One region of the Desulfovermiculus halophilus DSM 18834 genome, then DNA from elsewhere that is predicted to be linked to it. Evidence: riboswitches for the same ligand, from Rfam matches in the RefSeq annotation. Region 1 holds a riboswitch; each other region holds the start of a gene.
The links. Region 1 has a riboswitch for cobalamin ahead of cobT (nicotinate-nucleotide--dimethylbenzimidazole phosphoribosyltransferase). Riboswitches for the same ligand answer to the same signal wherever they lie in the genome.
Positions count from the first base shown of each region.

Region 2: linked by a shared signal. The riboswitch ahead of N902_RS0115305 (sirohydrochlorin cobaltochelatase) and the one ahead of cobT (nicotinate-nucleotide--dimethylbenzimidazole phosphoribosyltransferase) in region 1 are both predicted to bind cobalamin.
Region 3: linked by a shared signal. The riboswitch ahead of N902_RS0110525 (SphA family protein) and the one ahead of cobT (nicotinate-nucleotide--dimethylbenzimidazole phosphoribosyltransferase) in region 1 are both predicted to bind cobalamin.

Region 1 covers NZ_KK211185.1:33,921-44,492, forward strand. The annotation lists gene manA (mannose-6-phosphate isomerase, class I) at 561-1,799, shown strand; gene N902_RS0114525 (hypothetical protein) at 1,811-2,011, shown strand; gene N902_RS0114530 (LysE family transporter) at 2,145-2,777, opposite strand; gene N902_RS18180 (alpha/beta fold hydrolase) at 2,807-3,649, opposite strand; gene N902_RS0114540 (hypothetical protein) at 3,636-3,938, opposite strand; gene N902_RS18955 (acyloxyacyl hydrolase) at 4,152-4,679, shown strand; gene N902_RS0114550 (lipid A deacylase LpxR family protein) at 4,691-5,734, opposite strand; gene N902_RS0114555 (transcriptional regulator) at 5,731-6,036, opposite strand; gene N902_RS18190 (hypothetical protein) at 6,109-6,621, opposite strand; gene N902_RS0114565 (YbaK/EbsC family protein) at 6,780-7,241, opposite strand; gene N902_RS0114575 (hypothetical protein) at 7,631-8,704, opposite strand; cobalamin riboswitch at 9,163-9,406, shown strand; gene cobT (nicotinate-nucleotide--dimethylbenzimidazole phosphoribosyltransferase) at 9,490-10,548, shown strand.
Region 2 covers NZ_KK211185.1:210,288-220,859, forward strand. The annotation lists gene cbiD (cobalt-precorrin-5B (C(1))-methyltransferase CbiD) at 1-874, opposite strand, end outside; gene N902_RS0115275 (precorrin-8X methylmutase) at 1,055-1,693, opposite strand; gene N902_RS18345 (hypothetical protein) at 2,018-3,073, opposite strand; gene cobI (precorrin-2 C(20)-methyltransferase) at 3,185-3,940, opposite strand; gene N902_RS18350 (ABC transporter substrate-binding protein) at 4,185-5,075, opposite strand; gene N902_RS0115295 (ABC transporter ATP-binding protein) at 5,259-6,059, opposite strand; gene N902_RS0115300 (FecCD family ABC transporter permease) at 6,165-7,181, opposite strand; gene N902_RS0115305 (sirohydrochlorin cobaltochelatase) at 7,197-8,090, opposite strand; cobalamin riboswitch at 8,567-8,779, opposite strand; gene N902_RS18975 (cobyrinic acid a,c-diamide synthase CobB) at 8,973-10,572, shown strand, end outside.
Region 3 covers NZ_JIAK01000021.1:3,845-14,416, forward strand. The annotation lists gene N902_RS17430 (glycerate kinase type-2 family protein) at 1-758, opposite strand, end outside; gene N902_RS0110495 (protein kinase domain-containing protein) at 791-2,125, opposite strand; gene N902_RS0110500 (metallophosphoesterase family protein) at 2,129-2,851, opposite strand; gene N902_RS0110505 (methylenetetrahydrofolate reductase) at 3,316-4,200, opposite strand; gene N902_RS17435 (5'-nucleotidase, lipoprotein e(P4) family) at 4,426-5,274, opposite strand; gene N902_RS0110515 (MBL fold metallo-hydrolase) at 5,723-6,508, shown strand; gene N902_RS17440 (amidohydrolase family protein) at 6,543-7,307, shown strand; gene N902_RS0110525 (SphA family protein) at 7,768-8,706, opposite strand; cobalamin riboswitch at 8,993-9,192, opposite strand; gene N902_RS20010 (hypothetical protein) at 9,303-9,503, opposite strand; gene N902_RS0110535 (nitroreductase) at 9,496-10,140, shown strand; gene N902_RS17445 (glucosaminidase domain-containing protein) at 10,169-10,572, shown strand, end outside.

The DNA of each region.
Region 1 (10,572 bases):
GGGGGTTCATGCTGTAGGGGCGAATAATCATTCGCCCTCTTTCGGTCGTGCGGGGACGCGATGTGGGCCAAAGGCAACACCCCCCGTAGCCCCCCTCAAGGGGGGACGGAGAGAAGGAAGACAGAGGTCAGAAGTCAGAAGTCAGAGGACAGAGATCAGAGGTCAGAGGCCAGAGATCAGAGGTCAGAAGACAGAGGTCAGAGATCAGAGGTCAGAAGCCAGAGGACAGAGGACAGAGGAAAACGGGAGTCTCTGTGGAATGTTGCTCCGATCTGGGGGGTCATGCTGTAGCCCTCTTTCGGCCGTGCGGGGCCGCGATGCGGGCCAAAGGCAACACCCCCCGCAGCCCCCTTCAAGGGGGGACGGAGAGAAAAAAGACAGAAGACAGAGGACAGAGGACAGAAGACAGAGGTCAGAGATCAGAAGTCAGAGGCCAAAGGTTAAAGGACTGAAAAATCAGTATGTTATAGATTCAAGCGTGGATCGTCCTGGCTATTAATCGTCTTTTTGCAGTTCCGTCGACAAAAACACAGCGAGGGGTTCGCTGAAAAAGGAGATACATGCTGTCCATCCTGCCGATGCACAATCCGATTCAGAACTATGCCTGGGGATCGCGGGAGAAGCTGGCCACGTTTTTGGGATATTCGACCCCGCCCGCAGATCCTCTGGCTGAACTGTGGATGGGTGCCCATCCCAGCGCCCCGTCGCAGGTCTATACTCAGGGACGGTGGGTCCAGCTGGATGAGCTTATTCAGCAGAGTCCGGACCGGCTGCTGGGGAAGAAGAATACGGAACGATTCGGTCCCCATCTGCCCTTTCTGTTCAAGGTTCTGGCCGTGGATCGCCCCTTGTCCCTGCAGGTCCATCCCAACGCCAAACAGGCCTGGGCCGGATATCAAAAGGAAGAGGCCCTGGCCGTTGCACCCGCTTCGGCGGAGCGGAGCTACAAGGACCCCAATCCAAAACCGGAATGCATCTGTGCCCTGGAACCGTTCTGGGGGTTGAACGGATTCCGCCCCCCGGAGGAGATCGAGCGATGGTTTGCCTGGCTGGCTCCTAAGGCCCTAAGGCCAGAGCTGGATATACTGGACAGGGAAGAAGGCCCGGAGGCTTTGTCCGGGATGCTGGAATCACTGCTGCATATGGAACCAAGGCGGAGGGTGGAGGTCCTGGAGCATGCGCGATCCAGGGTCGAAGAGGAGTCCGAACTTAACAGACAGGATCCCAGATACTGGATGGCCGTTCTGCTTGCCGAGCATCCCGGGGACATCGGCGCACTAGCCCCGGTCTTCCTCCAGTTGATGCATCTCTCTCCGGGGCAGGCAGCGTTTTTGCCCCCCGGCCGCCTGCATGCCTATCTGTCCGGCCTGGGCCTGGAGATCATGGCCAATTCGGACAATGTGCTCCGGGCCGGGCTGACCTCCAAGCATATAGACGTCCAGGAGCTGTTAAAGACCATGGATTTTGACCGCCCGGAGCAGGGAGCTCTGGAGCCCGTGCCCGGCGGCGGGGGATGGTTTGCCTACCCGTCATTCACCGAGGAGTTCGTTCTCTCCGGGTTTGAGCTCGGCCCGGGCTGCCCCCGGTTTGAAGCGTCTTTGACCGGGATCTCCATTTTACTCTGCGTGCAGGGAGAGCTGGAGATTTCCGACCAGCAGAGCGGAGAGGGGATCAGGCTGGTCCAGGGGCAGTCGGTGTGCATTCCGGGCTGTGTTCAGAGCTGGACGGCTTCCGGCCGGGGGCGGGCCTATGTGGCCGAAACCGGGGTCAACCTCGGATCATCTTTTCCGGATCGATGAGGATAGAACTTATGCAAGGTCCCATCAACAAGGATGCGTATATGCAGGAAATCCTGGCCCTGGCTCAGGAATACCAGGACGTTCCCTCCTACCACACAGTCAAAAAGATATCGGATCTGGCTGCGGCCATCATCTACGACTACACGGTCTATGGGCGGCCGGAAGAGTACAGCAAGCATTCCTGGCGGGACGATTCAGCCCGGGACGAGTAAGGACGCCACTGCTGTCGGAAAAGAAAAAAGGTTCTTCGCTGTAGCCTGTGGATTTTTGGAGCTCGCCATCTCTTCTGTGTGCACTGAGTGGCAGGTTCGCACATATCCGTTTGAAGAGGCAGAATGTGTGTGATTACAGCTCCAGGAGCCGCCAGGCCTGGAGGATGAGGGAGAGGGCGAATCCCCACAGGGCCAGGCCCAGAATGCGCATGGTCCAGGCATAGATGCGGCCTTGGACCAAGAAGCGGGCGGACCCGGCGATCCAGGCCACAAGCATCTTGGCCCCCACCAGGCAGATATAGAACCCGGACAGAAAGAATGCGGCCCGGAGCAGGGGGTGGCTGTCCGCCCCGGAGAGCAGGGGAGCGCCGACGGTGAACCAGAACAGATAGGGGTGGGGGTTGAGGTAGTTGGTCAGTACGCCCTTGAGCAGGGACTGGGGATTGGTCTGGTCCGGGTGCAGGACGTCTCCGGTGACCTGCAGGGTCTCATACCCCAGGTACAAGAGATACAGGGCCCCGAGAAGGGAAAGCCCGGCCAGGACCGGCTGCATATCCCGGATATGGATGGAAAGGACAACGGCTGCGCAGATGATGGGCGGGTCGGTGAGCAGGGGAGCCAGGGCCACCTTGCAGCCTTCCCGGATGCGATAGCGCAGGGTATGGGACAGGACCAGGGTGAGCATCGGGCCCGGGGCCAGCCCTGCGGTCAGGCCGAGAAGGGCGCCGGAGAGAAGGGAACTCGCGGGGGTGGAGAAAAGAGGCATGGGTTCATCTCTGGGCCGGCAGGGGCAGTTCAGGTCCTGGGGGCGTATTCGGCTATAAAGGCCCTGATCTTTTCGGTAGCCTGTTCCGGGGCCTCCAGGTGGGGAGCGTGCCCGCAGTCCGCGATCCAGCAGGGCAGGGCAGGGCCGGAGGTATTGCAAACGATGCTGTCCACCTGCTTAGCTGTTCCGAAGACGTCGTCGACTCCCTGCATGACCAGGGCCGGACTGGATACCCCGACCAGCTCCCGCTCAATGTTCCAGCCCGCGAACTCTGAAGACAGCCAGGTCTCAGTCCAGGCGTAGAAGACGTCATCTGTTTTCTCTTTATGATACTTGGCCAGCTTGTGCGGCCAGTCGGTGCGCTGGTAGCGGGTCTTGGCCTGGGCTATGCCCTGCACGGTTTCCGGCTCCACGAAAACATGTGCGGCGATGGTGGTCAGGCAGCAAACCCTCTCCGGGAAGGCCGAGGCAAAGAGCAGGGCGATGCTGCCCCCGTCGCTGTGCCCGATGAGGATGGCCCGGCTGATTCCCAGGGCCTGGAGCAGGGCCGGGAAATAGGTATAGGCTTCTGTGTGCAGATAGTCCGGAGTCCTGGGACGGACAAAAGGGGATGACCGTCCGTATCCCTGACGGTCGTAGGCGAGCCCGGGACGTCCGGTCGCTGCGCACAGGGCAGGGGGAAAGTCCTTCCACATCTCCACGCATCCCAGACCTTCGTGGAGGAAGATCAAAGGCGCGGAGGTACTCAGGTCAGTCTCTTGCCGCCGGGCGAAGCTGAAATGCCGGACCCGCAGCGTGGCGTCCAGGACCGGGATCATCTGATCGTGGGTCTCGATCCCGCATTCGGGCTGCCAGTCATCACTGGGGTGCATCCCCGCTTTCCTCCAGCCACTTGGACAGAATGTCGATAATCTGCCTGGCCTGCTTCTGATTGGAGATGTTGAACTTGGTTTGTGGCCGGAACTGGCCGCCGATCTTGCGGTAGCGGCGGATCATGTATTTTTCCGGGCCAAAGTCGTTCGTCTTGGGGTCAAGCTGGCGGTAGCGGAAGAGAATAGTGGTCCAGGCCCCTTTGGTCAGGATCTCCTTGTCCAGTTCCTGGACCAGGACCTGCCCGTCTTCTTCGTAGCTTATGGTAATGTCTTCAATCTTTTCAGCCATGAAATTCCCGTGAGTTGCCCGTGTTATGCGGATGCTGACTTCAGAGACCGTGATTTAGGATGCAACCATACCCAAGACCGGGGTGATGGTCAAAAACCGTTTTCAAAAGGATGCGTCCTGATGATTTGGCAAGCTGTTTGCATACTGTGCGGACGGGAACCTCCGATATAAGAGTGTCCAGGAAACCATGCAAACCAATAAGGAGGCAGAAAGATGGTACGCAGGGTGTTTTTGGCTGTTGTGGTGTCTGTTTTCGTCCTCTCCTCTCCCGGCATGGCGAAGCAGAATACCCTGTTTATCAGCGGTGGCGGCTCCTGGGACGCGGATGGAACCGTCCGTTTCAGTTATGTCCGGGATGTGGATTGGCAGTTCTGGTCTTCGTCCTTGGGACATTTTACGCCCAGTGTTGAGGTTGGGGCAGGATGGTGGTTTTCATCTGCCAAAACAGGTGTTCATGCCGATGTCACCCCCATGTTCAGATACGTCTTTCATACCGGCCGGGACGTGGTCCCCTTTGTGGAAGGAGGCGCCGGGGCCTCGTACATCAGCTACGAGCAGTTCGGGGGTCAAGATCTGGGCTCCCATTTTCAGTTCCGGGACGTGGCCGGAGTTGGGGTGGCCTTCGGCCCTGATGCCCAGTACTCCATGCATGCCAGATATGAGCACTACTCCAATGCAGATTTGGCTGATGAAAACGACGGCCTGGACTTCTGGGTCCTGGGCTTCGGGATGTCCTTTTAGGCCGAGGGGGATCAGAAGGACCAGGTCAGGGTCAAGGAGCCTATAACCTGGGGATCGTCCTGGCTCTCGAACTCCTTGGTCCGCAGCATGTGCCGGTAGGTAACTTTCAGCCGCTCAAAGGTCAGGGCCAGTCCTGCGGAGACCTGGGCCACCAAGGGATGCTTGTCCACACTGTGGCTGTCCTTCCAGGTGTTGCCGTCCAGAAAGATGTTCCGGGCCACAGCCTGGACCTGGGCGGCGGCGAACAGGTGCAGGCCGAACCGTCCCCAAGGGGTCAGCTGTGGCCCGGAGGGCTCTGGGACGCTGACCCCGGCTCCGGGCCGGATAACGTCCGATCCAAAGTCCCGGGGCAGCCTGTAGCCGAAGCGGAATTCAGCCCCGGCGTTGGCCGCAGTGAGTACATTGCCCACCGTGGTCCCGGCGAAGGGGATGAGGTCGGCTCCCAGGCAGCAGTCTGCGGTATGCTCCCAGGCCCGCCATTTTCGCTGCCAGGACAGGCGGATAGCCGGCTCGTCCCGGAGCTGGTTGTCCCAGCCCTCGGCCTGTTGCAGGTCGCGGAGCTGGTGGACCGTGTTTTGGGCTTCTTCTCCCAGAGCGGATGGGCCGATCATCCCGGCTACCAGCTCGATGGTGTCCAGCTGGGTGGCTGTCTTGCTGTGCAGGGCCAGGCCTGCATACAGAAAGCCGGCATAGGGCCGGTCGTCCACGAGCAGGGCGGGGGTGGAAATGTCGGAGGGGGTGTAGATCTGCTGCCCGAGGATGAGCCCGACGTTGTGCATGCTGTCCGGATCGTTGACAAAAGGGGCCATACGGATCAGAGGCAGGCTCCATTCCGGGAGGCGGACATCCTTGCTGTATTCTTCCAAGTCTTTGGACAGCCAGGTCAGCTGCACGGCGTTGGTGTAGTACTTGTCCGTATTCCCGAAGAGGTCGTTTTCAAAAAAGACCTGCAGGGTCTGATACTTTGAGGCGTCGTCTGCCAGGGCGGAGGATGGAAGGCCAAGGGCCGCGAGAAGCATCCAGAGAATGAGGGCGATTCGGGCAGTCCAGTTCACTGATGATCCCCGAGGGTGAAAAGTTGGGGCTCGATCCGTTCGCTTTTGCACATCGGGCAGCGGCTGGGGCGGGTCATACGGGTTCGCTTGCCAAACTCATGCCCGCAGGCCCTGCAGCTGGCCGGGATAATGATTAGCCGCCTGCCTTGGGAGCGCAGGGTCTTGGCCACATGTTCCATGTGGGCCGGTAGGTCCTTTTCCGAGACACCGAGTTCTACGGAGAGATCCCGGAAGCTCACGGGGCCCTGCGCAGATTCCAGGCTGGAGATAATTGCTTGTCTGAGGGTGTCCCGTGCGGTCATGAGGTCACTGCTGTCTGGATGTATCCAAGCTATACGGCCGATGTCGCGCTTCTCCGGCACGGCAAGCAAGGATTAGGACTGCTTGGTCTTGGTCCTGCTTTTAGGCGTTTTTTTCTCTTCCGTTTCCCCGGATGGCTCCTGTGCTGTCGCCTCGGGGGCATCTTCCCTGGCGTTATCCAGATCCTGCTTGATCTGTCTGCGCTCTTCCTTGGTTTTGGGAACCAGCTTGAGTTGAGGCACGAGAACTTTGGTCACAGGATAGACCTCCTCAACATCCTTGAGCAGATCCTGGTCCGGATTCTTCTCGTCTAAATCGTCAACCATGTGCAGGCTGCCGTCCAGCTTTTTGAGGATATACATTTTTTTTCTCCTTTGGGGGTGAAGACCAATTACCACCCGGGTCAAGAACGGTGAGGTGAAAAGCATTCTGCGGTCGGTTGCACTCAGCTCCGGACAAGGAAACCTGGGGCATCGCGGACAGGCCAGAAACGGGGCATAGCGGTTGTATACCGGGCAGTAGAAGCTCCTGTTGTAGATGCTTGCCGGATCGTCTTCCGCATAGTCGAAGATCTTGTCATTCGTCATTGAGCCGCTTTTCCCGAGCTGCCGGAGTACACAAGCTGGGTTCTTCGACGCAGCCTGTGGCTTAGTGACGTTGCCATCTCATATGTGTGAAATCTCACTTCCAGCGTCCAGGAGCCAAAAATTGGCCAGGGCTGCTGTGGTGCTCAGCTGCGTGGTGGTTATCCGTCCTGGGCGATGTCACAGACCTGCCCGCGGGTTATCCGGGCCAGATCGTCAAGGTGCATGGGGACTCCGGAGGCATCGGTCCCGGCTGCGGGGTAGATCAGCTGGTAATTTCCAAGCCGCTGGTCGATGAAAATCTGTAGGCCGTTTACCCCGAAGGGACAGACTCCGCCGATGCGGAAACCGGTCTGCTCCAATGTTTCTTCCGGGGTGGCCATGCGGTGCTTGACCCCGGTAATGGTTTTGAATTTTCCGGAGGCCAGCTTTCGGTCTCCAGGCAGAACAGCCATGCGAAAGCAGCCGTCCTTGCCGGCCAAAAGGATGGATTTTGCTATTTGGGCCACTTGGACCCCGATTCGATCCGCCGCCATCTGTGAGGTGGGCGTGCTGCCGGGGTCAAACTCCAGGGCCTTCAGGCCGTTGTGGTCCAGAATTTCCTGTACTGCGGATGGAATCATGGAGGTCCTCATGTATGAAAATAATGCTCTAACAACCTGTTTTTTAAAAGCATTTTTGTATATTTCGTTAGCGCAAGCGTGCCTGCGCCTTGGCAGGCATGTGGGTTAGTAGCTTTCTGTGTCGGAGAGCCGAATATATGTAACACGTTGGAATGTCGACGAAGATTAAATACAGAACAGGCCCGGTGTCAAGCAGTCGGCGCATAAACGCGGGATTTGATGTGAATCAAGTCGAACAGGTGCAGCCGGACAAATACATTTGGGTCAATCCGAGGCTTGCACACCGATCAATTCTTCTATATGCTAAAAACCTGTAGCTCAGGTTCTACCTGTGAAGAGGCCTTAAGGAGTTTGCCCCTCCTCTCCTTAAGGCCTTTTTTTGTCTCCATTTATCCCCACATCGGCTTGATCCGAACTCCGAGATCCTGAACATGAGCAGGGACCAGGCTGGCGCAATAGGTACAGGCCGAGCAGCACAGTCCGCAGTCCATGGTTCGTTTTCCGAAGTCGGAGGGAAGATCTTGGTTAGCCACATAGAACCTGTGGGCCAAGAGCTCCAGGGTGTCCATCAGCTCCAAAAGATTCCCGGCATAGGCCCCCTTCAGGTAGATGCTGAGGACTTTACGCATCACCCCGGCCCCTCTGGTTCGTCCTCCCAGCTTGATGGTCTGAATCCATGGGCTGTAGGCAGCAGCGTCTTCAGGGCGGATGAAGGGAGAGCGCAGAATCAGAGACGGATCGCGGGCAAAGGCCCGGGCACATCCCAGGGAGGTGTTCAGGTCGAGGGTCCGCTCCAGGGCCGGGTCCATGCGGCCCAGGGAGATTGCGGCGTCGTGGGACAGCTTGAACGGACAATGGGGCAGACAGCCCTCGTTGGCCAAAAGCCCAAGGCGCATGCCTGGCCACAGTCTGGCGCAGCTGGAGCTGATCTCCCGCAGCCGGGACAAGTCCCGGTTTAGGCTTCGGTCCAGGATCAGCTTGCCAGGGGACATGAATGCCGTGTGAGTGATGAGTTCCAGGTGCTGGTTGATCCGGGGCAGGGAGTCCAGCATGGCGTTCACTCCGGGCACGGCCTGCAGATGGGAGCACAGATCCGGCGCACGGTCGGAGAGGGCCTGAAGGAGATAGGGATCCACATATACGATTCCGTCCAGGCATCCGGCCCGGTGCAGGGCCGCAAGGGGCTCCAGGGCGGAGTCCACCCATCCGGGATCCAGAAGACTGGAAGGATTCTGAAAGCGGCTGTTGAGCAGGGCAAACTTGGGCGTGTCCCGTATGGTTCGCAGGTGCCGGATCATATCCTGCAGAGAATGGGGGGCTACCCCGGCCCGGGCGTCAAGCAGGCGGTCTGTGTGCAGGCTGAAATAGACCCCATCCAGCCGGGAGGAGTTCTGAGCCAAAAAATCGGCGTAGTCCGCCTGGGGAAGAAAGGGGACTTCGAATCTGAGCTGATCGCTGCGCATGCCTCCTCTCTATCAGAGGCGGCGGTGGAGGACCAGAGGGAGCTAAACGAAGTTCCCGGTGTCTAACGGATCGTATTTGTGGTTCTTCGACGTAGCCTGTGGATTTTTGGAGTTTGCCCTCTCTTCTGTGTGCCCACTTTCGGCCCGGTATTTTCTAAGTCCCGCCAAAGGGGGATCCCTGCCCCCTCCAGGCACTCACATGATGGACATTGCCTCCAGATGGACTGAGCATATCATGCATGTGAGTGCCTGGTTTCCCCCTTTTGGCGGGACCAAGAAAATGTGCGGGCCTGCCGCTCAAGGCACACAGAAGAGACAGCAAATTTTTATGCATGCAAGGCCCCTGAACTTTGGGAAGGGGGGCTGAGCGATTACAACGGTTCACTCCCTTGATGGCATGTGCGGGGTTGGGCCGGATCTTGACAAGTGCGGGAAGGGAGACATATCTTCGTTTCGTCTGTCAACAGACCCGGCATGGTGCCCGTCACGGGCAAAGAGGGAAACCGGTGCAAATCCGGTACGGACCCGCCGCTGTTACCGGGGACAAAGGCTGCAGGACGGCCACTGACCCCCTCACTCACTTGAAGCCGTTTTTCTGGAATGTTTCCAGACCAAATGACTTCAAGTGATTGAGGGGGATGGGAAGGCGCAGCCGGAGGAGGATCCGGAAGTCAGAAGACCTGCCCTGCCGGACGGGCTGATGGGGAGAAGGCAAATCCTCAAGCATTGTCTATCAATAGCTTGGGGATTTTTTTTATCCCCAAGCAAGCCACGGGAGGTACACAATGAATAGGTTGACCGAGTATGCCCAATCCATCCCCCGCCCGGATGCGGACCTTTTTCAGGCCGCACTGGATCGTCTCAACCAGCAGGTCCGGCCCCGGGGAAGCCTGGGCAAGCTGGAGGGTACTTCCGCCCGGTTGGCGGGTATCAAAAGGACCCTGGACGTTCGTTTGCAGAACAAGGTTATCGTTACCTGTGCCGGAGACCATGGGGTGGTGGAGGAAGGAGTGAGCCTGTATCCTCAGGAAGTCACCCCTCAGATGGTTCATGCCTTTGTCAGCGACGGGGCCTCGATCAATGTCTTGGCCCGTCATGCCGGAGCCAGGGTGAAGGTGGCCGATCTGGGGGTCAATTATGACTTTGCCCCTGATCTGCCCATTCTGCACGCGAAAGTCCGCAAGGGAACCCGAAACATGGCCCGCGGACCGGCAATGAGCAGGGAGGAGGCAGAACAGAGCATATGGGCCGGGATCGAGATCGTGGACCAGCTGGTGCGGGAAGGTCTGGACCTGCTGGGTACCGGAGACATGGGCATTGGGAATACCACCCCCTCGACAGCGGTTATAGCTGCCTTTTCCGGTCTCCCGGTTTCCAAGCTCACCGGCCGGGGGACCGGGCTGGATGATACGCGGCTGAGGCACAAAATCCAGGTCATCGAACGGGCCCTGGAGGTCAACCGGCCGGATCCCAGGGATCCCATCGACGTCTTGGCCAAGGTTGGCGGCCTGGAGATCGGGGGCCTGGCCGGCCTGGTCATCGGGGCAGCGGCCCACGAAGTGCCTGTGGTCTGCGATGGGCTGATCGCTACGGCTGGGGCCATGATCGGGTGCGAGATCGCGCAGCAGGCCAGGGACTATCTGTTTCCCAGTCACCGTTCAGTGGAGCAGGGCCATGCCTATATGCATGAGCGGCTGGGGCTGGATCCCCTGCTGGATCTGGAGTTCCGCTTGGGGGAAGGAACTGGAGCTGCGGTGGCTATGGAGCTTTTGGACGCATCCACCCGCATCCTGGCTGAGATCAAGACCTTTGCCGAGCTGGACGTGACCCAGGCCCAGGACTAATTTTTTTCGGTTCTTGGACGTAGC
Region 2 (10,572 bases), 180 kb from region 1:
CGGCCAGGATCTGAAAATCGATACTGCATTTTCGGGCATGGGTGTAGGCGTGGCCCAAAGCGGCCTTGACCAGCTTGCCGAAAAAACAGGCATAAGTAATTCGGGCAAAATTCCTCCTGCAAGCTTCCTGCAGAGAAAAAGACAGAAAGTCGGCCACCAGGATACAGGCGGCTTCCGACAGCCCGGGGTGTAGGTTGCGAACAAAACGCTCGCTGCGCCCACCGGTGCACAGGGCGACCCAGGAGACGTCTTGGGCCCGGGCCGCGTCCAGGCAGGCGGTGATGGTATCCCTGTATGCCTGGTGGGAGTAGGGCCGCACTGTCCCCCGGGTGCCCAGGATGGAGATCCCGCCGATGATGCCCAGCCGGGGATTGAAGGTCTTTGTGGCGATTTTTTCTCCATCGGCTACTGAGATGGTTATCTGCAAAGGGCCTGAGAGACCGGCGATCTTTCGGGCTTCTTCCACGGCCATACGGATCTGCTCCCTGGGTACTGGGTTGATGGCCGCCTGGCCCACGGGGACGGACAGGCCGGGCCTGGTCACCAGGCCGACGCCCGGGCCTCCGCTAATCCGTATCTCATCTATGCCCTGGTCTTCGGGACCCGGTTCTGCGGCAGCAGTGATCCGGGCCAGATGGGTGGCGTCCGGATCGTCGCCACCGTCCTTGATCACCGTGCACTTTACCCCGTTTCCATCCCGGGCACACTCCTGAATGGGGATGCTCATGCGTTCTTTATTGGGCAGAGGGATGTCCACCTCTGCCGGGACTGCATGTCCGGCCAGGACCAGGGCCGCGGCCTTGGCTCCGGCGGCTGCGGCCGACCCGGTGGTAAAGCCGGTTCGTAAGGAACTTTTCCGGGGTGCCCCATTCATGTTGTGTCCTTACCATTACAGTGATATTTTGCTGTAACTCATTGATTTCTTGTTCATCGTTTTTTTTCGTTCCCACGCTCTGCGTGGGAACCCTTTTGGACGCTCAGGCGTCCAGAAAGAGACCGCGGGAACGGTCAGGAAGGCTCCCACGCAAAGCGTGGGAGCTATAAGTACAAGATATCAAATTGTTAATGCCATCTCTGCCAGAGCGTTCACGCAGGCCGCAGCCAGGGGCGAGCCGCCCTTACGGCCGGTTATGGTTATCCAGGGGACGTTCGAGATCTGCACCAGGGCTTCCTTGGATTCCGCTGCACCGACAAAGCCAACCGGCATGCCCACAATAAGCTCAGCCTTTCCGACTCCGTCCTGCATGGCCTGGATCAAAGAAAACAAGGCAGTAGGGGCGTTGCCGATGACAAAGATGGTTTTTGTATCTGAAACAACAGCCTGCTCCATGCCTGCTGCGGATCGGGTCATGCCTCGCTGCGCGGCTTTCTCATCCACTCCGGGCTGGTCCAGGAGACACTCCACCCGGCAGCCCAGGCGCTGCATTCGGGCCTGGGTGATTCCGGCCCTGGCCATGCGGGTATCGGTTACTACCTTGCATCCCTGCGACAAGGCCGTGATGCCGGCTTGGATAGCTTGGGGGTGGAAGCAAACCAGGGACAAAAGCTCGAAGTCGGCCGAGGCGTGAATCATGCGCCGGACCACCGGCCACTGCCGGGAGCTAAAAGGGCGGGGTTCCGGTACTTCCCGGTCAATGATGGCCATGGACCGGCTTTCGATATCCTGTGGGGAGATTGTCTGAGAGTTGGGCATGTATGACCTCTGAAGATTTTGAAGTCCAGTATTGGCCTTGGGTTTTAGTCCCGCCATTGGCCTGAGCACCGGCAAGTCTGCAATATCTTTTATCCCAATGTGGACAAAAACAGGGTTATTGCATTTCTCCCAAATGTTGCGCACAGCTTGTAGGGGAAATGATTATTCGTCCTCATGTCACCCGGGTAACACACAGAGGGCGAAAAATTTTTCGCCCCTACGGCTGAGCCACCAATCTTAGCCTACAATCAAGCTGGTGGTTCTTCCCTGTTGCCAAATAGCAAATACCATCAGCGGTCACACCAGGCGCGGAAGCCTGAATACTCACGAGAAGCCCACCAGCATATATCCGGCCCCGACCAGGAGTAGGCTGAGGACCCGCAGGCTTTGTCCCAAAACCAGGATTTGGGTGCCCATTTTGGGAGAAAAAATACCCAGGTATCGGGGCAGTTGGTGGCGTAGACTCCGGATGGGGACAGCGATCACATTTCCCAAGATCAGGGCCAAAACCACCTGGTGGTTGGTGAATACCCCTGAGGAGGCCAGTGCTCCGGCGGTTGCAAAGCCTGAGGTGTAATCGGCCAGAAAGCTGATGACCACCATGGACAGGGCCTCGATGGGGATCAGGGCCCCAACTGCGGTTTCGGCCATGGCCGTCTGGATAAAGTCGAAGCATCCCAGGCGCTGGAGGGCAAAAACCAGGATGTAAATAGGGATCACAAGCTGGACTATCCGGCCCAGACGTCTGGGGACCCGGCTGAGCAGGAGGCCGGGCAGGTCAGAGACGGCTGTCTTTTTCTGTCTGCCGGTTTTTGTGGACTCCTCTGCGGCCTCATTCGGCGGTGCTAGGCGGAGTCGGCCGTACAAAGCACACAACCCGGTGCGGATGACAGCGGCCACAAAGATGAGCAGGAGATAGATGCCGCCCGGAGTTCCGGTCAGAGGCAAGATGACGAACAGGGTCGTGGGCAGGTGCAGAAAAAAGGCCGGGAGCTGGTTGATGAAGTTTGTCAGGAACAGGCGTTGCTTGTCGATGAGCCCGCGATCGTAAAACGAGACCAGCATGCCGTTGGCCGCTATCCCGGAGACAAAGGCAGTAGTAAATGTGGCGCTGCACCGTTGGCCCAGGCGGGCAAAAGAAAACAGCGGCCTGGCCACAATTGACAGGGACCGGGTCCATCCTGTGGCCTCGATTATTTCCCCGGCAGCCAGCCCCAGGGCAACGAAAAAGATGATCCGGAGCACGGGCCAGCCCACGTGATGCATCACGTCAATGGCGCTGATGCCCTGAACCAGGAAGACAAGGACCAGGATCAGGCCCAGGGTAATCCCCAAAGACGCAACCCAAGGCCGGGATAATGGCGAAGTGTACTGGTTCATTTTTATTGACCAAGACTGATTTGCGGTCTCATTTGGTTCTCTTCCTGCCGCTTGCTCGAAGCTGTGTGATCATGACCTAGACACATATCGATACCAAGTGTCAATCAAGTCTTAATCCTCAACTGCATAGGGATCCTTTTTTCTGGACAGGATCAATGTCCAGTACTTGGGAGCCTTTTGGGCTAGCTGGCTCAGGTCGCGGACGACTTCCTGGTCCGGAAAGCTGCAGCGGACCACGCCCAGACTAGAGTGCAGCCGGCCGCATTCTTCCAGGCTGTGCACAATATGGGCGCATTTCTTGTAAGCCTTGAGAAAGACCACGGTGTCCGCCTGCATGGCGGATGAATGCCGGATGCCGTTGCCGCCCTTGACCCCGGAGAGCAGCAGCAGGTTCTCCTCTCCTTCCACAAGAGGGGTGTTGGTGGCTGCTGCGGCGGCCTGATAGGAGGTGATCCCGGGTATGGTGGTTATCGACACCTGGGGATCCAGATTGTGGAGAGTGCGCAGAAGATAACTGAAGGTGGAGTAGGTCAACGGATCGCCCATGGTCAAGAATGCAGCGCTCTGGCCCTGGTTCAGATGTCCCAGGACTCTTCCCGCGTTTTCCTCCCAGGCTGCCCGCACTGTTTCCCGGTCCCGGCTCATGGGAAAGGGGAGATTATGCACCGGTATGCCCTGAGGCAGATGCGGAGCGGCCACCCGAACAGCCAGGCTGTGTTCGTTCTTGGTGGAGGACGCGGTGAAAATAACGTCTACTGTCTGCAGGATCTTCACCGCCTTGACTGGGATAAGGTCCGGATCGCCGGGGCCGACCCCGATACCGTACAGGGCGCCTTGCTGATGTGATGGATTCGTATCGTGTTTCATGGGATCTCCTGCATGCTGCCGCAGATTTTGGATGAGAAGACGTCATCAGTTCTTCGTTGTGACTTACGTCACGCATACTAACCGACATGCCTGCCAAGGCGCAGGCACGCTTGCGCTAACGAATCATACAAACGATTTCGATACCGATACCGATACCGACTGGGAGTGGTTACCCAATCGGATCCTGATAACTATTAACCAATAACTCATAACAGTTTTTCATACCGATAACTGATATCACGTTTTACCGGGCTGCGAGCCCGTATTGTTTGCGCACAAGGGCGCGTACCTCGTCCACTTCATCGGTGGTATAGACATCCGGGTAGAGCAGATGCCCAATCCGGGCTATGCCCAGCAAGAGGCGAAAAGTTGGCCTGGAGACCAAAGCTTCATCAATGATAAAGACATCCCGGGCGCGCACCGCTTTTATGGCCTGAAACCCCGGCTCCCGGTAAATCATCTTTTTCGTGGGCTGATTCATGGGCCCCTTCTGGGCTAGATAGACGTCTATCTTATCTCCCTGAGCCAGGATTCTTTCCTTGCCATAGGCGGCGATGTTTGTCCCCCGCAGACCCTTGGCATCGGCGGCCGCATTGATGCCCCCGGCCGATTCCAGGGCGAACACAGCTGTGGAATCCGGGGCAAAGGTCTTCATTTTGGAGTGAATGGCCTCAAAGTAGACTAGTTTGGGGTGTTCAATTTTTTCATTAAGCTGTTCGAACCGATCCAGGGTGCGGATGAATGTGTCGATCATTTCCCCGGCAGCCTGCTGTCTGCCGGTCAGGACGCCCAGCTTCTTCCAATAGCCGGTAATTTCTTGCACCGTGTTCGGCTGCAGGGAAACCACCTGCACGCCAAGACGCTCCAGACCTTCCACCAGCCGGGGATATCCCCGGTCCAGCATGGGCCGGATGAGGACACAGTCCGGTCTTGGGGCCAAAAAGCGCTCCAGGTCCTGATGGGCGGCGAAAGCAGACTTGTCCAGGGCCTGGGGAGGAAAGACCTCATGTCGGCTGACCCCGACAATCTCATCCTCCAGGCCCAGGGCGAAGAGATTTTCCGTGTGCGCTCCGTACAGGGAAATGATGCGCTGCATAGGTTCCCGGACCTGAACATGCCGGCCTGCCTGATCCATAATAGCCTGTTTTTCATTATAACTGGCTGATTCAACCGCCCTGGATGCAGAAAAAGGAAACAGGCTCAGGCAGCAAAGGGCACAAGCAAAAAGCGTTTGCGGGGTCCCGTTCAGCAGGCATGAGATGTTATTGAGGCAAAGGCCGTTGAGTCTCAGCTTGACCATATATCATCATCCTCAGTTTCATCCGGCCCAGGGATCGTCGGCCCGGAAAACCACGTGGCGGCAACCGGTCGAATCATCTCTGCGGACTTCGGCGTGGACTTCAAAGACCTGGGCCAGAGTGTCCGAGGTCAGAGTATCCTCGGTCCGGCCCCAGGTGTGCAGCCTGCCTTGGCGGAGAAAAATGAGGCGATGGCAAAAGGCTGCGGCCAGATTCAGGTCTTGAAACACAGCCACCACGCTCAATCCACTGCTGTGAACCAGGTCCCGGGTCAGGCCCATGAGATGCAGGCCGTACTTGATGTCCAGGTTTGAGGTGGCTTCGTCCAGGAGGAGAACCGGTGTGTCCTGGGCCAAAGCCCGGGCAAAGATGACCCGCTGCTTTTCCCCGCCGCTCAAGGCGGTGACCGGCCTGGACCGTAGGTGACGGATTTTGGCCTGGTCCATGACTCGGTCCACCAGATCGAGGTCTTGGGCGGACAGAGCCTGAAACCTGGACAGGTGCGGGTAGCGGCCCATGGCCACCACCTCCTGCACAGTAAAGGGAAAATTGATCTGATCGCTCTGGGGCACCAGGGCTATATGCCGAGCCAGTTCCCTTTGGGAAGAATGCCGGATGTCTTGGCCCTGAAATGTGATTCTTCCCTGGGTCGGCCGCTTATGCCCGAACAGGAGATCAAGGAGCGTGGTCTTGCCGCTTCCATTGGGGCCCAACAGGCCGTAGAAGCAGCCGGAATGCAGGCTCAGGGTGATATCCTCGAGCACCGGCTGCTGGGCATAGGCAAAGCCGACCCTGTCCAGCTGAAAGAGGGCCGTATGCATTGCCTCAGATACACGAAGAGCTTTTCCGCATGCCTCTGCAAAGATATGACCTGAGGAGCCCATTGCTGCTGTTTGTAGTTCGTCAGCCATAAAGATTTGTGCTCATCATTCTACCCGCATTCTCCGGCTGCGAAAGATGACGAAAAAAAACGGCCCGCCCAGCAGGGCGGTAAGCACCCCGATGGGCACCTCCTGGGGCAGAAGAGAGCGGGTGATGGTGTCCGCAGTCAGAAGGAGCAGGGCTCCGGCCAGGACAGAAGCCGGCAAAAGCAGACGATGGTCCGGACCGGTGAGAAGGCGCATCATATGCGGGACCACCAGACCGACAAAACCGATAATTCCGGAAACCGAAACGCAGACGGCGGCCAAAAAGGATCCGGCCAGAAGAAGAAACAGCCTGGTTCTGGAGGAATCCACTCCCATGGACCTGGCCACCCGTCCCCCCAGGCAGAGAAGATTCAGGTCCCTGGCTGCACACATAAATACGATCAGGGTCAGGCCCAAAAAGGCGCAGACCAGCCAGAGCTCGGACCAGGTGCTGGAGGCAAAGCTGCCCAGGAGCCAGAAGATGATCACCGCCACGTCTTCCTGGGCCAGATACTTGAGAAAGCTCATCCCAGCGGACAGGATGGAGGTGACAATGACCCCGGAGAGGATGAGATTGGTGGAGGAAAAGCCCCCGGCGGTTTGGGAAAGCACAAGGACCAGAACCATGGTCAGCCCGGCCCCGGCAAAGGCCATCAGGGGCAGGGACCAAAAGCCCAAAAAATCGATGCCAAAGAGCAGGACCAGGGAGGCGCCGAAGGCCGCTCCAGCTGATACGCCCAGGGTGTACGGCTCGGCCAGGGGATTGAGCAGGATTCCCTGGAAAACGGCCCCGGAAGAGGCCAGGCCGGCCCCCACCGCGGCAGCAGTCAGGATCCGGGGCAGCCGGACGTCCCAGATGATTACGGCCTGGACGTCCGGCTGTCCGGACCGGGAAGAGGCTGCATCCCAGGGGGGCGAGGCCAGAATCCCCAGCACGTCCTGGATCGGTATGTCCATGGAGCCCAGACAGGCTGAGGCCAGGACCAGGGCCATGAGCCCCAGCAAGAGAAGGGCCAGGGTAAACGCTTGTTTCATGGCAGCTGGTTCTGTTTAGAGGTGTGAAAAGACATCCTGGAGATGATCAAGCCATATATCAGCGATAGTATTGTATTCAGCCGTTCCCTTGAGCACGGCTTCGGTCCTGATCCCTTTATCAGCCAGGATGGATTTCCAGGAATCGGCACCGGGTCCAGCCATGTCATTGCGCACATGATCGCCGGCCACAGACATAAAGGGCATGAGATAGGCCGTATCTGTGCCCTTGTCCTCAATCCGGTCCAGAATATCCTCCAGGGAAGGCGAGCCTTCCACTGTGCCCACATACACATTGGGGTCTTCTTGCTGAAACGAATGGGCCATAGCCTGGTAAAAGGCATTGCTGGGATGGTGGGTCCCGTGTCCCATGAAGATCACGGCCTCACCAGCCTTCCTTTCCTCCGGGATAGTGTTCAGCATGGCATCCCTGACGGCGACAAGATCCTGCGGGGCGGACAGGAGGGGATATCCGAGCAGGATTTTTTCAAAGCCGCAGGACATGGACTCGAAACCGGTAACGATGGACCTTAGGTCGTGAAACTCGGCTCCGGGGATGGTATGCAGGGATTGAACGGCCACATGCGTAAAGCCCTCATCCATCATCTTGGCCAGGGCCATTGCTGTCGAGTCGTAGTGTTTTCCTTTTTCGTTCAGCTTGTGCCGGATGATCCTGGACGTGTAGGCCCAGCGGACAGGGACCTGAGGAAAGGCCTTTTTGACTCTGGCCTCGATATTTTCAAAGGAAGCTTGGGCCTGGGGATAACTGGAGCCAAAGGCGACGAGCAGGATACCTCTTTTGTCTGGTTTTTTGTGTCCATGCGCATGGCCATGGGCCCATGCTCCGGGAGACAGAAACAAGCACAGGGATACCAGAATCACTAGCTGAAAAACCGTTTTTGTTTTTGGCATACGAACCTCCTTCATAGGTAAGTCTTACTTCGGCTCTTCGACACAGAAAGTGGAATTGCATCTATAAAGAGTTTGCCGTCTCTTCTGTGTGCCGTGAGCGGCAGGCCCGCACATTTTCTTGGTCCCGCCACCCGGCACTCACGTGTATGATACGCTCACTCAAACAGAAAGTAGTGAACTGCACGTGAGTAGCCGGGAGGGGGCAGGGCTCCCCCTTTGGCGGGGCTTAGAAAATACCGGGCCGAAAGTGGGCACACAGAAGAGACGGCAAACTCCAAAAATCCACAGGCTACGTCGAAGAACCCTTCCTTCTTAGCTGGAACAGGACACCGAGAGATATCTCTGTTCCCAGTTTCAGGGTGAAGCCGATGGGGAAAAGGCAAAAAAAATCCCTGGATCGAATCACTTCGATCCAGGGATTTCCCTTTTTATCCACCGGAAACGACTTGGAACGGATTCCAGCCACGGGAATCGACGTTCTGACATTCGCTTAGGCAGGTTTTCTGACTCCCGGATCATCCTCCAGCCGCGCCTTCCCCTCAGAATAGTTCTGAAAGTGGCTTCATGCGGCGTTCGTCCCCGGATACAGCGGCGGGCCCGTCCCTGACTTGCACAGGGTTCCCTTTTCAGCCTGTTGCCTGAATCTTCTAGCATAGAAATATTCAGGCAGTAAGCACCCAAGCTATTTTTTGGTGTATACCTTAAGCTGAATTGTCTGTCAACGCACCTCTCCAGGGATTATATGGTCTTGCATTACTCATCTCCATGTCCCGCGTATTTCGGGTGACAACGGTCAAATCATAGGTTAGGCAGTGGCGGCAATGCGTCCGTCCATTACCGGTACGGATTTTACAAATTCAGAGATGACAGATTGGATGCCTCATGAAAATACCAGCTTTCATTGTTGCAGGGACCCACAGCGGATGCGGGAAGACCACAGTCACCTTAGGCCTGATGGCCGCACTGCGGGCGCGCGGCTATCGGGTCCAGCCGTTTAAGATCGGTCCGGACTTCATCGATCCCGGGCACCATGCCCGGATCACCGGCCGGGCCTCGCATAATCTTGACGGCTGGATCCTGGATCAAAGGACCAACCAGGAGATATTCGTCCGAATGCAGGAAGACGCGGATGTCCTGGTCGGAGAGGGGGTCATGGGCCTATTTGACGGTTTTTCTGCAACCGATGACGTGGGGTCCACGGCCCAGATGGCCAAATGGCTTGGCCTGCCGGTACTGCTGGTTGTGGACGCCCGGTCCATGGCCCGTTCGGTGGCCGCTCTGGTCCAGGGATATACTGGTTTTGACCCGGTTCTCTCCTTTGCCGGAGTGCTGTGCAACCGGGTGGGCAGTCCGGGACATGCCCGGATTCTGCAAGAAGCTCTGGTGGCCGCCGGATCCCCGTCCTGCCTGGGCTGTCTGCCCCGTCAGGAGGATTTGGCTATGCCCTCCAGGCACCTGGGGCTGTACACGGCCGATGATATGGCAGATGACGGGGACGTTCTCCCTGCTCTTATTCAATGGATTGAAGATCATGTGCATGTGGACAGTCTTTTGAACATGACCGGAGGCCGGAGATTAGAGGACAGAGGACAGAAGACAGAGGTCAGAAGACAGAGGTCAGACGTCAGAAGTCGGATGTCGGATGTCAGAGGTCAGAATTCAGAGATCAGAGGACAGAGATCAGAGGTCAGAGATCAGAAGTCGGATGTCGGAGGTCAGAAGTCAGAGGACAGAGGACATAAGACAGAGGTCAGAGGTCGGAGGACAGAAGACAGAGGTCAGAAGACAGAGGGCCGAGGTCAGAAGTCAGAGGTCAGAAGTCAGAGATCAGAGATCAGAAGACAGAGGTCAGAGGCTGGAGATGAGAAAACGGAGGTCAGAAGTCGAAGGGCGGGGAGTGGAGGAGGAAAGTCGGAGGACAGTTGGCAGGGAGCGAAAACAGATTTTCATCCCAAGGTGCGGATTGGTCTGGCCCGGGACCGGGCCTTTTGCTTCTATTATCCGGAGAACCTGCGGCTCTTGGAACAGGCCGGAGCCGAGCTGGTCCCTTTTTCTCCTCTCAGCGATGCACATCTTCCGGACAATGTACAGGGCATATATCTTGGCGGGGGATATCCGGAGCTGTATGCCGACAAGCTGGCAGCAAACAGGAGCATGCGGGAGGAGCTCAAACGCTTTACAGCCCGAGGCGGGGCGGTATATGCGGAATGCGGCGGATTCATGTACTGCATGCAGAGCCTGGAGGATGTGCAGGGACACACGCATCCCATGCTTGGTCTGTTCCCCTTCCGGGCCCGGATGAATGCTCGCCTGCGGGCCCTGGGCTACCGGGAAGTACAGCTGCGCCGGGACTCCTTGCTCGGTCCGGCCGGCACCATACTCCGGGGGCATGAGTTCCACTATTCGTCCATACTCGAAGCGCAGGCCGAGGTCGAGCGGGTGTATTGCCTGCGGGGGCGAAAAGGAGGCGCCGAGACCCTGG
Region 3 (10,572 bases), on a different contig from region 1:
CGGCCTGAGCATCCTTGCTGCAGGTGGTCACGGACTGAAGGGGGCAGCTGGGCCAGCAGGTCATAGCCTTGCACGATCCGCATGCAGACGGTGAACGTTCCTGTGTCCGGGACGGTTGCCCCGGAGGCGATGATGTCCAGGTCGTCGCCGATGACATCGGACAGGATCAAGGAGATGACCCTGGCTTGGGGGGCGAGCCGGCAGAGGCCTCCGCCCTTGAGCCGGGAGAGATGCTTGCGGACCGTGTTGATCTCCTGAATGGTTGCCCCGCAAGCAAGGAGAAGCCGGGTCACTTCCTGTTTGTCCTCCAGGCTCAAGCCCTGGACCGGAGCCGGAGACAGGGCCGAGCCTCCGCCGGAGATGAGGCACAGGATCAGATCATCCGGTCCGGCTGTAGACACCAGGTCGATGAGGGCGTCGGCAGCAGCAACGCCCTGGGCATCCGGAACCGGGTGAGCGGCCTCTACAACCCGGCAGTGGCGTAAGGGCACTTTGTGACCGTACTTGGTAATGATCAGCCCGTGGTCAATCTTTTCTCCCAGCAGGGACTCCACAGCTGCGGCCATGGCTGCCGAGGCCTTGCCCATGCCTACAATAATGAGCCTGTTGATTCGGTCCAGAGGAATGGTCGAATCTTTGATCCGCAGCCGGTCCCGGTCCATACGCAGGCATGTGCGCACGCAGTCTCCAGGGTCGACTGCTTTGATCCCCGCCGTGAAGATCGATTGCGCCTGTGACTTCAGCCATTGTTCATGCATGTCTGATCCACGACATATACATTTGCAGAGAGCTATCTTTCGGCGTCCCGGACCGGGATGACCTGGAACCTGCACAGCTTGTCCTGGGCCATGGCCGCGCCTTGCTCGAGATCCAGAATCCAGGCCTTGGATTTGGTCTGCTGGTCTGAGCTCCACACTCTGCTGATGCCTTCAAGCTGCTCCAGGGGCGGGGCACATACTTCCTCCAGGTTTCGCCTGGGCTGGAGCAGACTGAGCAACTCCTCCAGGGTGGGCAGCCGCCAGGGAAGACCGGCGGTCTCCTGGCCGGCAGCGAAATGCAAAGCCTCGTTCTGGGTTAAGGGCGTCCTGGACACGTGACACCCCCAGATCAGACCAGTGGCTGTGTCCAAGATGCCCTGATCAAGGGTCTGGAAATCATTCTCCAGGTAGCCTTGAGGCTGCAGGAGTCTGTCCAGAAGCGGCTCAAAAGCGGCCCCGGTACTGCCGGTGAACAACGGCTCCCTGCGCAGGGGGCTGCCGCCCGGGTCCCAGGTATACTGCCTGGGCTCAGGCATGCTGCAGATCTCCTCCCGCCTTGTGCTCCATTCCTCTTCCAAGCCCAGCAAGGCCTGCTGCATTTCCAGGGCCGTTGCAAAGCGCTGCCCGGGATTCGGGGCCAGGGCCTTGTGCACAAAGGCTGTCCACTGTCGGCCCAAGAGGCCATCCTGTCCGGCGGATGTCCAAGAGGAGCTGTCCGGCAGTCGGCCGGTGATCATTCTATTAAGGACTGCGGCCACAGAATACAGATCCGCCCTGGGGTCAGCCGAGTCGGGATTGTCCAGCTGTTCCGGGGCCGCGTAATAAGGTGAGCCCACCAGCATCCCCTGGGGATGACTCTGGACCTCTCCCCGCAGCTTGGACAGGCCCAGGTCTATTATCCGGACCTCCTCCTGGAGATTGAGCATAATGTTGGCCGGCTTGATATCCCGGTGGACAATGCCGGCCTGGTGCATGCTGTGCAGCCCATGTAAGGTTTGATCAGTGATCTGCAGAGCCTTCAAAGGGGAGACGGGCCTGCTGGGCAGCTCGATTTCCCTGTCTTCGCCAAGGAGCAGGCTCAGGTTCAGGCACAGGTACTCCTGGACCATATAGGTCAGCCCGCAGTCCTGCCCCCACTCAATGACCCGGGCAATATTGGGATGGTCCAAGGCCTGCATGGTCTTGGCCTCGGCCAGGAATCGCCGCTGGATTTCTTCCTGGCCCAGCTGGCTGCTCAAGATCGGCTGGGGCCACAGGAGCTTCAGGGACAAGAGCTGATCGTTTTCAGGGTCAAGGACCTTATAAACCCGGGCCATGCCTCCGCGGCCCAAGAGCCCCAGTATTCTGTATTTGCCTATAAAGCGCATGGATCACCACAGCCGGTCGGCGTAGAATCTGGGAAAGCCCAGGTCCAGAATCTTTTGAGCAGTTTGGGCAATGTCATAGGGCACACAGCGAACCTCTACCCACCTCTTGACCGGGTCCCAGAGCACATACTTGGCCCGGTTGTCACCGTCTCTGGGTTGTCCGACACTTCCGACATTGATCAGGGCCTTGTCTGCGGACAGGGGATATGTGCCTTCAGACATGTCTTGCTGAAGCAGGTCTTGGCCATTGCTTTGGATCATGCGGAGCTCATGGGTGTGGCCCACAAAGGCTGTTCTCGTGTTCATATCCCGCAAGACCTGAAAGAGCCCATGCTCGTCGAGCTCAAAGAGGTACGTGGTCACGGAATCAGGCGGACAGCCGTGGACCAGGAGCATGTCGTGTTCCTGCCGGGCCACCGGCCAGGTGGAGATGAATTTCCGGGAATGCTCGGAAAGCAGGGCCTCGGTTTGGGCAAAATGGTCCCTGGTGGTCCGGTTGAAATAGGCCTTGGCTTCGGGCCGGATCAGGGCCAGCTCGTGATTGCCCAGAATGCACGGGATGTTTTCCTTCTGCAAAAGCCGGACGCAGCCATCGGGTTCAGGCCCATAGCTTATGGCATCTCCCAGGAAGTAGCATCCGTCAACGTTTTGCCAGGAGATGTCCTTCAGGACCTGGCGGAAGGCCTCCAGGTTGCCGTGGATATCGGAAATGATGGCCAGTCTCATAACATAGAAAACAGGGTTCTTCGACGTAGCCTGCGGATTTTTGGAGTTTGCCGTCTCTTCTGTGTGCCCACTTTCGGCCCGGTATTTTCTAAGCCCCGCCAAAGGGGGATCCCTGCCCCCTCCCGGCTCCTCACGTGCAGGTCACTGCTCTCTGTTTGAGTGAGCGTATCATACACGTGAGTGCCGGGTGGCGGGACCAAGAAAATGTGCGGGCCTGCCGTTCACGGCACACAAAAGAGACGGCAAACTCTTATGTAGGCAATTGTACTTTCTGTGTCGAAGAGCCGAAAACAGGATGCGTACGCAATGAAGGTGGAGAAGGTTCTCATCCTTGGATGAAGGCCTTTCCAACCATTGAGCCTTGATCCGGTACGTTGGCCAATGGCACCCAGGGGAGCAAATGCAAGGGGCATTGTGCTCCCCTGGGTCAGCCTGCAGTCCATGAGCGGCTGTTTAGCTGCGGTTTACAAAAGTCCCTGACGCCGCAGATTCTTGACCACAGCGTCCACGGATTTGGCCCGGTTCATGGTATAGAAATGCAGTCCGGTCACTTTGTTTTTCAGGAGGTCTTCGCACTGTCTGGTGGCATAGTCGATGCCGTATTCAACCACCGCCTCCTTGTCCTCTTCAGGGATCTCGGACAATGCCTGCTGCATTTCCTGGGGGATGGCTGCTCCGCAGACCTGGGACAGGGCTTTGATCATCCCGTGGCTGTAGATGGGCATGATCCCGGGCAGGATGGGAACACTCACCCCCTTGTCCCGGCAGCGCTGGACAAAGTTGTAAAAGTCCTGATTGGTGTAAAAGAACTGGGCCACAATGTATTGTGCCCCGCAATCCTGCTTCAGCTTGACGTAGTCGATGTCCGTGTCCAGGCTCTCGGCCTCCAGATGACCCTCAGGGTACCCGGCGGCCCCCACTGATACGTCATACCGATCCTTGATAAAGGAAATCAAGTCCGAGGCATGGGGCAGGGCTTGGGGATCGGGCTGAAAGGCCGCGTCCCCCTTGGGTTCGTCCCCGCGGATGGCAAAGATGTTTTCCACCCCCAGGTCCATGTACCTGTCCAGAATCGAGGTCAGATCCTGCGGACCCAGGCCCACTCCGGCGATATAGGCCACGACCTCATATCCGCGTTTGTTCTTCAGCTTGTCCACCAGCTCGAAGGACCCCTCGCGGGAGGAGCCGCCGGCCCCAAAGGTTACGGTTACATAATCCGGATTGGATTCGCCCAGGGTGTCCATGGTGGCCTCAAAGTTCTGGGCCGCCTTCTCGGTTTTGGGGCGAAAGAACTCAAAGGACAGGGTAGGTTTCCCGTTTCGGTTGGCCAGGATTTGGGGAATTCGCATGATAGCTCCTTTAGTGGTTGCGTCCTGCTACATTTTGGCAAAAAGCCCTGGACCAGACGAAACACAAAGGAGCATAAATGGCAAATTGCTTCCTTTTGAAGTATGGATTAACCCTGCAAGGAAAGATATGCGCCCATGCCGTTTCCGTCAAAGGCCCGGGCATGCGATGCATGTCCGGGCCTTTGTGCTGCGCACCGCTGCACAGCGTCGGGACGTTTTCAGTTCCTACTCAGCGATCTTCATCGGGGCGTCCCATCCTTCCAGCTCGGCTTCGGTCCAGTCTCCGTAAGTGGCGTTCGGGAAGACGATCCAGTCAGTCCCGAATTTGGCCGCATTCTCTTGCACCGCCGTGCACTGTTCCTGCAGAGACCCTTCGAACATACCCGAGAAATCGGCCAGCGTGTCCCCGAGCAGCAGCACGATCTTATGGTTTTCGCGAACCTTGGCCCGCCGCTTCGTCTTCGGATTCCCCTCGCTCCAAAGCATCACGCTGTCCTTGGATACCTGCGGCAGTCCCAGGTCTTGGAGGGTCCGGATCGTATCCGGCTTGTTCGCTCCGAAGCGGTTCGAGACATAGAAGATGGCCACACCCTTGCGGTCCACGTGGTCCAGGAACGCTTTGGCTCCCGGATTGAGCGTGGGCACCCCTTCGCGCTCCCAATGCCCCCAGGTGTCCCAGGTCGTAAAGGTATGGCAGTTGCGCATATCGCGGACCAGAAGCGGGCTGTTGTCGATGAGTGTTTCGTCCACGTCGGTAACGATCGCGAGCTTCTCATCGCCGTCATGGGCGGCGATCTTGCTGTCTAGCTTCATGCGCGCGAGATTGAATGCCTGATGCTGCAGGGCGTCGATTTCAGCGGATTTCTGCTGATACCGCAGCCCCATTGCAAACTCGTACTGCTTGCACACCTTGTCCTGACTGTCGGACTGGGCCTTCGCCGCAGGGGTGAATCCGGCTGTGGCCAGCAAGAGAGCGCTGAGAATAGCGATTGCGCCGAAAGGGCTGAGATGCAATCTTTTACGCATAATATGACCTCCGGTGAAAATTGTGATGAGAGAATTGAGGTTGCCCATATGACTGCTGCTTGAAAAGGCAGAGGCAAGGGCGGCAGAACACAACGAACAGACAGGCTTAATGCTTTACACAACCCCACTTTACCAACAAGAAGGACATACAAAGGGAAGAATGTCAATGGAGATCTTACCCATTTCGGGTCAAGCGCGATGTGGGAAGACGGCAAACTCTTATGTATGCAATTTCATTTCCTGTGTCGAAGAGCCTATTTTCTTTTCAGTCATTCCCGCTTCTGGAGTGGAGCTGCCACTCTTGCCAAAGGCCAGGATATGGGCCAATATTGAACATTGGACTGATCAAGGCGGTGGATTCGGACTGCGGTCACTGGTGAACGGACGGGCTGGGGAGCGGGGATGCGGATGGGTGGGGTGAGGTGTGGAAAATGCGCTCACTTCTGGGGGATGCGCATCTCTTCAGAAATCGGCGTAATCATCCGGCAGCACGTTTATGACCCATTTGAGCTTTGAAGAGGATGTCGGCTGCCTGAGCAGCAAGGCGTCTGTGTTCGGGACCTCTCTACCGGTTTGGACCTACTGGCTGGACGGTTTGTTGATTGACGCCGGCCCATACTCCCTGGGCCGGGATCTCATCCCCCTGTATCGCAAGCTGCACATTCAGCAGGTGGCCCTGACCCACTACCACGAAGATCATTCCGGGCTCGCGGCCTGTGTGCAGAACGAAAAACACGCGCCTGTCCATATGCCCTCCCGGTTCAAACATCTGGCTGACAAGCCGGCCCGGCTGCCTGTATACAGACGACTCTTCTGGGGCAAACGACCTGCTTTTACGGCCCATCCCCTTTCCCAGTCCATCAGCACCGGACGGTATCGGTTTCAGGTCATCCCTGCGCCCGGGCATACCCAGGATCATGTCGTGTTTTGGGAGCCAAATTGTGGCTGGCTGTTCAGCGGGGATGTCTTTGTTCGCTCCAGGCCTGAACTCAGCTTATATGAAGAAGATATGTCCGGGTTGATCCAGACCCTGCAAGTCATGGCTGGTCTGGATTTTGACACCCTTTTTTGCAGTCACGCCGGGCCGCAGCGCGAGGGGAAAAGACTTTTAGTCCAAAAGCTGGAATATTTGCTGCACATCCAGGACAAGGCCAGACAGCTGCATGAACAGGGGTGGCCAAGCAGGCAAATTGCCCGCACAATCTTTCCCAAAAAACGGTTTGTCGAATACATCTCCAGAGGCGAATGGAGCAGGGAGAACCTTGTAAAAAGCCTGCTGTAGCCGTTCTACGGCAGCCCGGATTCGGGAGGAAGACATGCCGACCCCAGCCGTAATAGACGCTCATGCCCACTGCGGATGCCTGGACCAATGCCCGCCCCAGGCCATTGAGGACTACCTCCGGGAGCTTGCCGGCACCGGCATTCAGGGCGCGGCCCTTTTTTCCCCGGTTGACGAAATCTACGACCGCTCCGATCCCTTTTTTGCGGACAGCCCTGAGTGGAGGTCCAGAAGAAAGGCCAGCAATGCCTATCTGCTGACCCTGGATCCGCAGGATCTGACTGTGTATCCCTACTTCTTCATCTGGAATGATTTTGCCGTTGAACAGCTCACCCCCAGGCACCGGGGGATCAAATGGCACCGGCATCCGGATGAGCCGGAGTACGCCTACCAGGATCCAAGATGCCGCCGGGCCCTGGAGGTAATCAGAGACCGAAGCTTGCCTGTGGTCCTGGAGGAGGAGCTTGAGAATACGCTGTACTTCATTCGGGAGCTGGCGGCGGGGGTGCCGGTAATCATTCCTCATCTGGGCCTTTTAAACGGCGGATTCCATGCCCTGGCCCGGGCCGGGATATGGGACCTGGACAATGTGTGGGCGGATTCGGCCCTGGCCTCAGAGCAGACCATTGCGGAGTATATCCGGCGGTATGGTCCTGACAAGCTGCTCTTCGGCTCTGACTTTCCTTTCGGCTCTCCGGGTAGTGAGCTGAGCAAGATCCGGAACCTGGATGCTGCTCCTGAAGTGAAGGAATCTGTTCTGGGCAAGAACTTTCTTCGCCTGCAAGGGCGGGTAGAGGGATGAATAAAAAGGTTCGTCGACGTAGCCTGTGGATTTTTGGAGTTTGCCATCTCTTCTGTGTGCCCACTTTCGGCCCGGTATTTTCTAAGCCCCGCCCAAGGGGGATCCCTGCCCCCTCCCGGCTACTCACGTGCAGGTCACTGCTTTCTGTGTGACGAAAGCTCATCATGCACGTGAGTGCCGGGTTTCCCCCTTTTGGCGGGACCAAGAAAATGTGCGGGCCTGCCGCTCACGGCACCCAGAAGAGACGGCAAACTCTTATGGAGGCAATTCCACTTTCTGGGTCGAAGAGCCATAAAAAGGTTCTTCGCCGTAACCTATGGATTTTTGGAGTTTGCCGTCTGTTGTGCGGGCACAGAACGACACGCTGGCACAACAGACGGGCAAACCGGTGCGGATGGTCCTGTTCACTATGTGCCTGAGCCGGAAGCTGCGGTCTTGAGCTGTTTTGTCCGGCTGTCGGTCAAAATGAGAATCGAATCTGGAAAAAGGTCTTTATCCCCTGGGGGCGATTTTCAGCGCTGGTTTCAAAATGGGACTTGAGCCCAAGGAATACGCCCTTGTGCACCCAGCTGATACCCGGCCCTATCCCAAAGACCCTTTCCTTGGATCCGGGGATGTCCCGGCCCTCGAACTCATCGTTGGATAGCTGCTCCAGGTAGTAACCGACGAGGGCAATCCGGAATTGGGGATCAATCACAGGCAGGGCCTTACTTATGGAGTAGTTAAAATGATACAGGGGACCGGCCTGAAGATCGCCTTTAACACCTTGATGCACGAAGTCATTGTTCTCAAAATTATAGGAAAAGAACTGGCGCGTGCTGAGAGCAAAATCATTGGGCATCTGCAGGGTCAGGGACAGAAATGGGGTCAAGGTTATGTAGTTTGCGGAGGGGTTCAAGGCCTTGTCTGAGTCGTAGTCCCCAATGGGCAGATAGGTGTCCAGCTCAAAGAACCAGTGCAAAGTAAACCCTTCCCTCAGGGGGATGGCGCTGCCGATAAAGGGGCCAATCGCCAGGTCCCCAAGGATATTCCGGTTTTCCTGCAGGCCGATGCTCGAATCCATATGGATGTCCTGCAGGGGAAGCATGGCCGAGAGGCCCACCCGCAAATCCCGGGGCAAATCAAGGTCAGGACTGTAGATGAGCTGAGGGGTGTAGACCATGACATCGAGCTCATTGTCCCCGGGAAGGTTGTTGCCTTCACTGTCCTTGAGATCGTCGGCGGTGTAATAGGCCATGTAGTTGAGCAGATGCAGGCCGGGCGGGGCTATGACCGCCCCCATGATATTGGTGCTCCCGATATCGAGGTTTGGATTCTGGTTGTAGGCCCATGCCTGGGATGCGCAGGCATACAGGGCGCAGCAGGCCAAAAACATGATGCAGCCGGTTTTGATCTTCATAAGCTCTCCTGGTGGTTTGAGGTGTCCATCATTGACAGCCGGATAAATGATTCCGCGGATATCCAAACGTAGGTCAAGACAATGGTTCATCGGCCTTGAATGTGGATTTTTCGGGTTTCCTCCTTTTGGCGGGACCAAGAAAATGTGCGGGCCTGCCGCTTACGGCACACAGAAGAGACGGCAAACTCTTATGTATGCAATTCCACTTTCTGTGTCGAAGAGCCGAAAAAAAATCCCCAAGCTGATACATAATAATCAGCTTGGGGATTTGCCTTTTCCTCCAAGTTTTGCGCGTATTGCTTATGGCAGGTCTTCTGACTCGCGGATCGTCCTACTCACCGCCCCTTCCCATAGCGCTTGACCAAGGCGGCTTACGCTACAGTGGATGCATGCGGCTTTCGTCCCCACTTACAGCGGCGGGTCCGTGCCGGATTTGCACCGGCTTGTCTTTTAAGCCCCCGGGGCACCACAGCAATGCATCCGCTCTGTGGACCAGCAGATGCTGGAAAGCACATACAAGATGCGCATTGCTTTGTCAATGTGCATAGTGGAGGGCTGAAGAGGGCTCTGCATTCCCCATGCCTCATTCAGGATGCTCAATCTTCATTGATGGACAGGCAAAAAAGACGTATCGTGGCCGAAAATGAGCCCAATCGTTTAACCAAGCAGGGCTTGCCGGTGCGGTCCTGGTTTATTCCTCCCCCGGTGTCCTGATCCGGGGAGGGCATGTCCCCAGTCTCTGTTTTCCTGGAGGTGTACATGGAGCTGAGCAGAGCAATCCGGTCCCGAATGAGCATTAGAAAGTTCACATCCGATCCGGTCCCCCGGGAGCAAGTGGCCGCGATCCTGGAGCTGGCCTGCCGGGCTCCTTCGGCCATGAATACACAGCCCTGGGAGTTTGTGGTCCTCACCGGGGATGTTCTGGAACGAATCAAGAAAGAGAATGTCCGTCTGGTCCGGGAGCAGGCCCAGAGCAACCCGGACCATTCTGCCGTGGGCTGGCCCAAGGACAGTATCTTTCGGAAGCGGCAGGTGGATCTGGCCAAGGAGCTGTTTCGGCTGATGGATATCGCCAGAGAGGATACGGACAAGCGCCAGGCCTGGACTGAACGGGGGTTCCGGTTCTTCGACGCCCCGGTGGCTGTTCTTCTCTGTGTGGACAGCGTGCTCCAGGGAGATGGGCCGCTACTGGACATCGGGGCGGTGATGCAGAATATCTGCCTGGCGGCTGTGGACTTGGGCCTGGGCACCTGCATCGAGGATCAGGGGGTGATGTATCCGGACATGCTGCGGGAGCACACCGGCATCAGCCGGGATAAGCGGATCATCATCTCCATCGCCCTGGGCTATCCGGACTGGGAGTTTCCGGCCAATCAGCTGGTCACTCCCCGAGTGGAGGTGGATGAGTGCACCACCTGGCTGGGAAAGGGATAGGCCTGCATCAGCTGGTTGAGGAGACGATATGCCCAAGAAGATGAGCCGTCTTGCAGCGTTCATTTTGTGTGCGACGGTGCTGCTGTTTTCCTGTCAGCAGGATAGAGAATCTCCTGGTGCAGAACCAGACCAGCTTATCGGACAGGTTCAGCTTCCAGGTCTGGATGGTGAAAAGCCGGAGACCAACGATCAGCCGCCGCCGGGCTCAAGTTCGGAGCAAGTCCAAGACAGCTCTTGCGCCCTGCCCTCTGTCCCGGATCAGCTGGACACGGAGCTGCCGGATTTCTCGAAATACAGGGATGTAGAGAAGAAAAAACAGCATTTTTTTGATTTCCTGCGGCCCATTGTGCGGGCCGAAAACCGGAAAGTGCTCAAGGAGCGGATTGTCGTGCTGGCCGGCTGGAAACGCTTTGAGCAGGGGAAAGAGCTGTC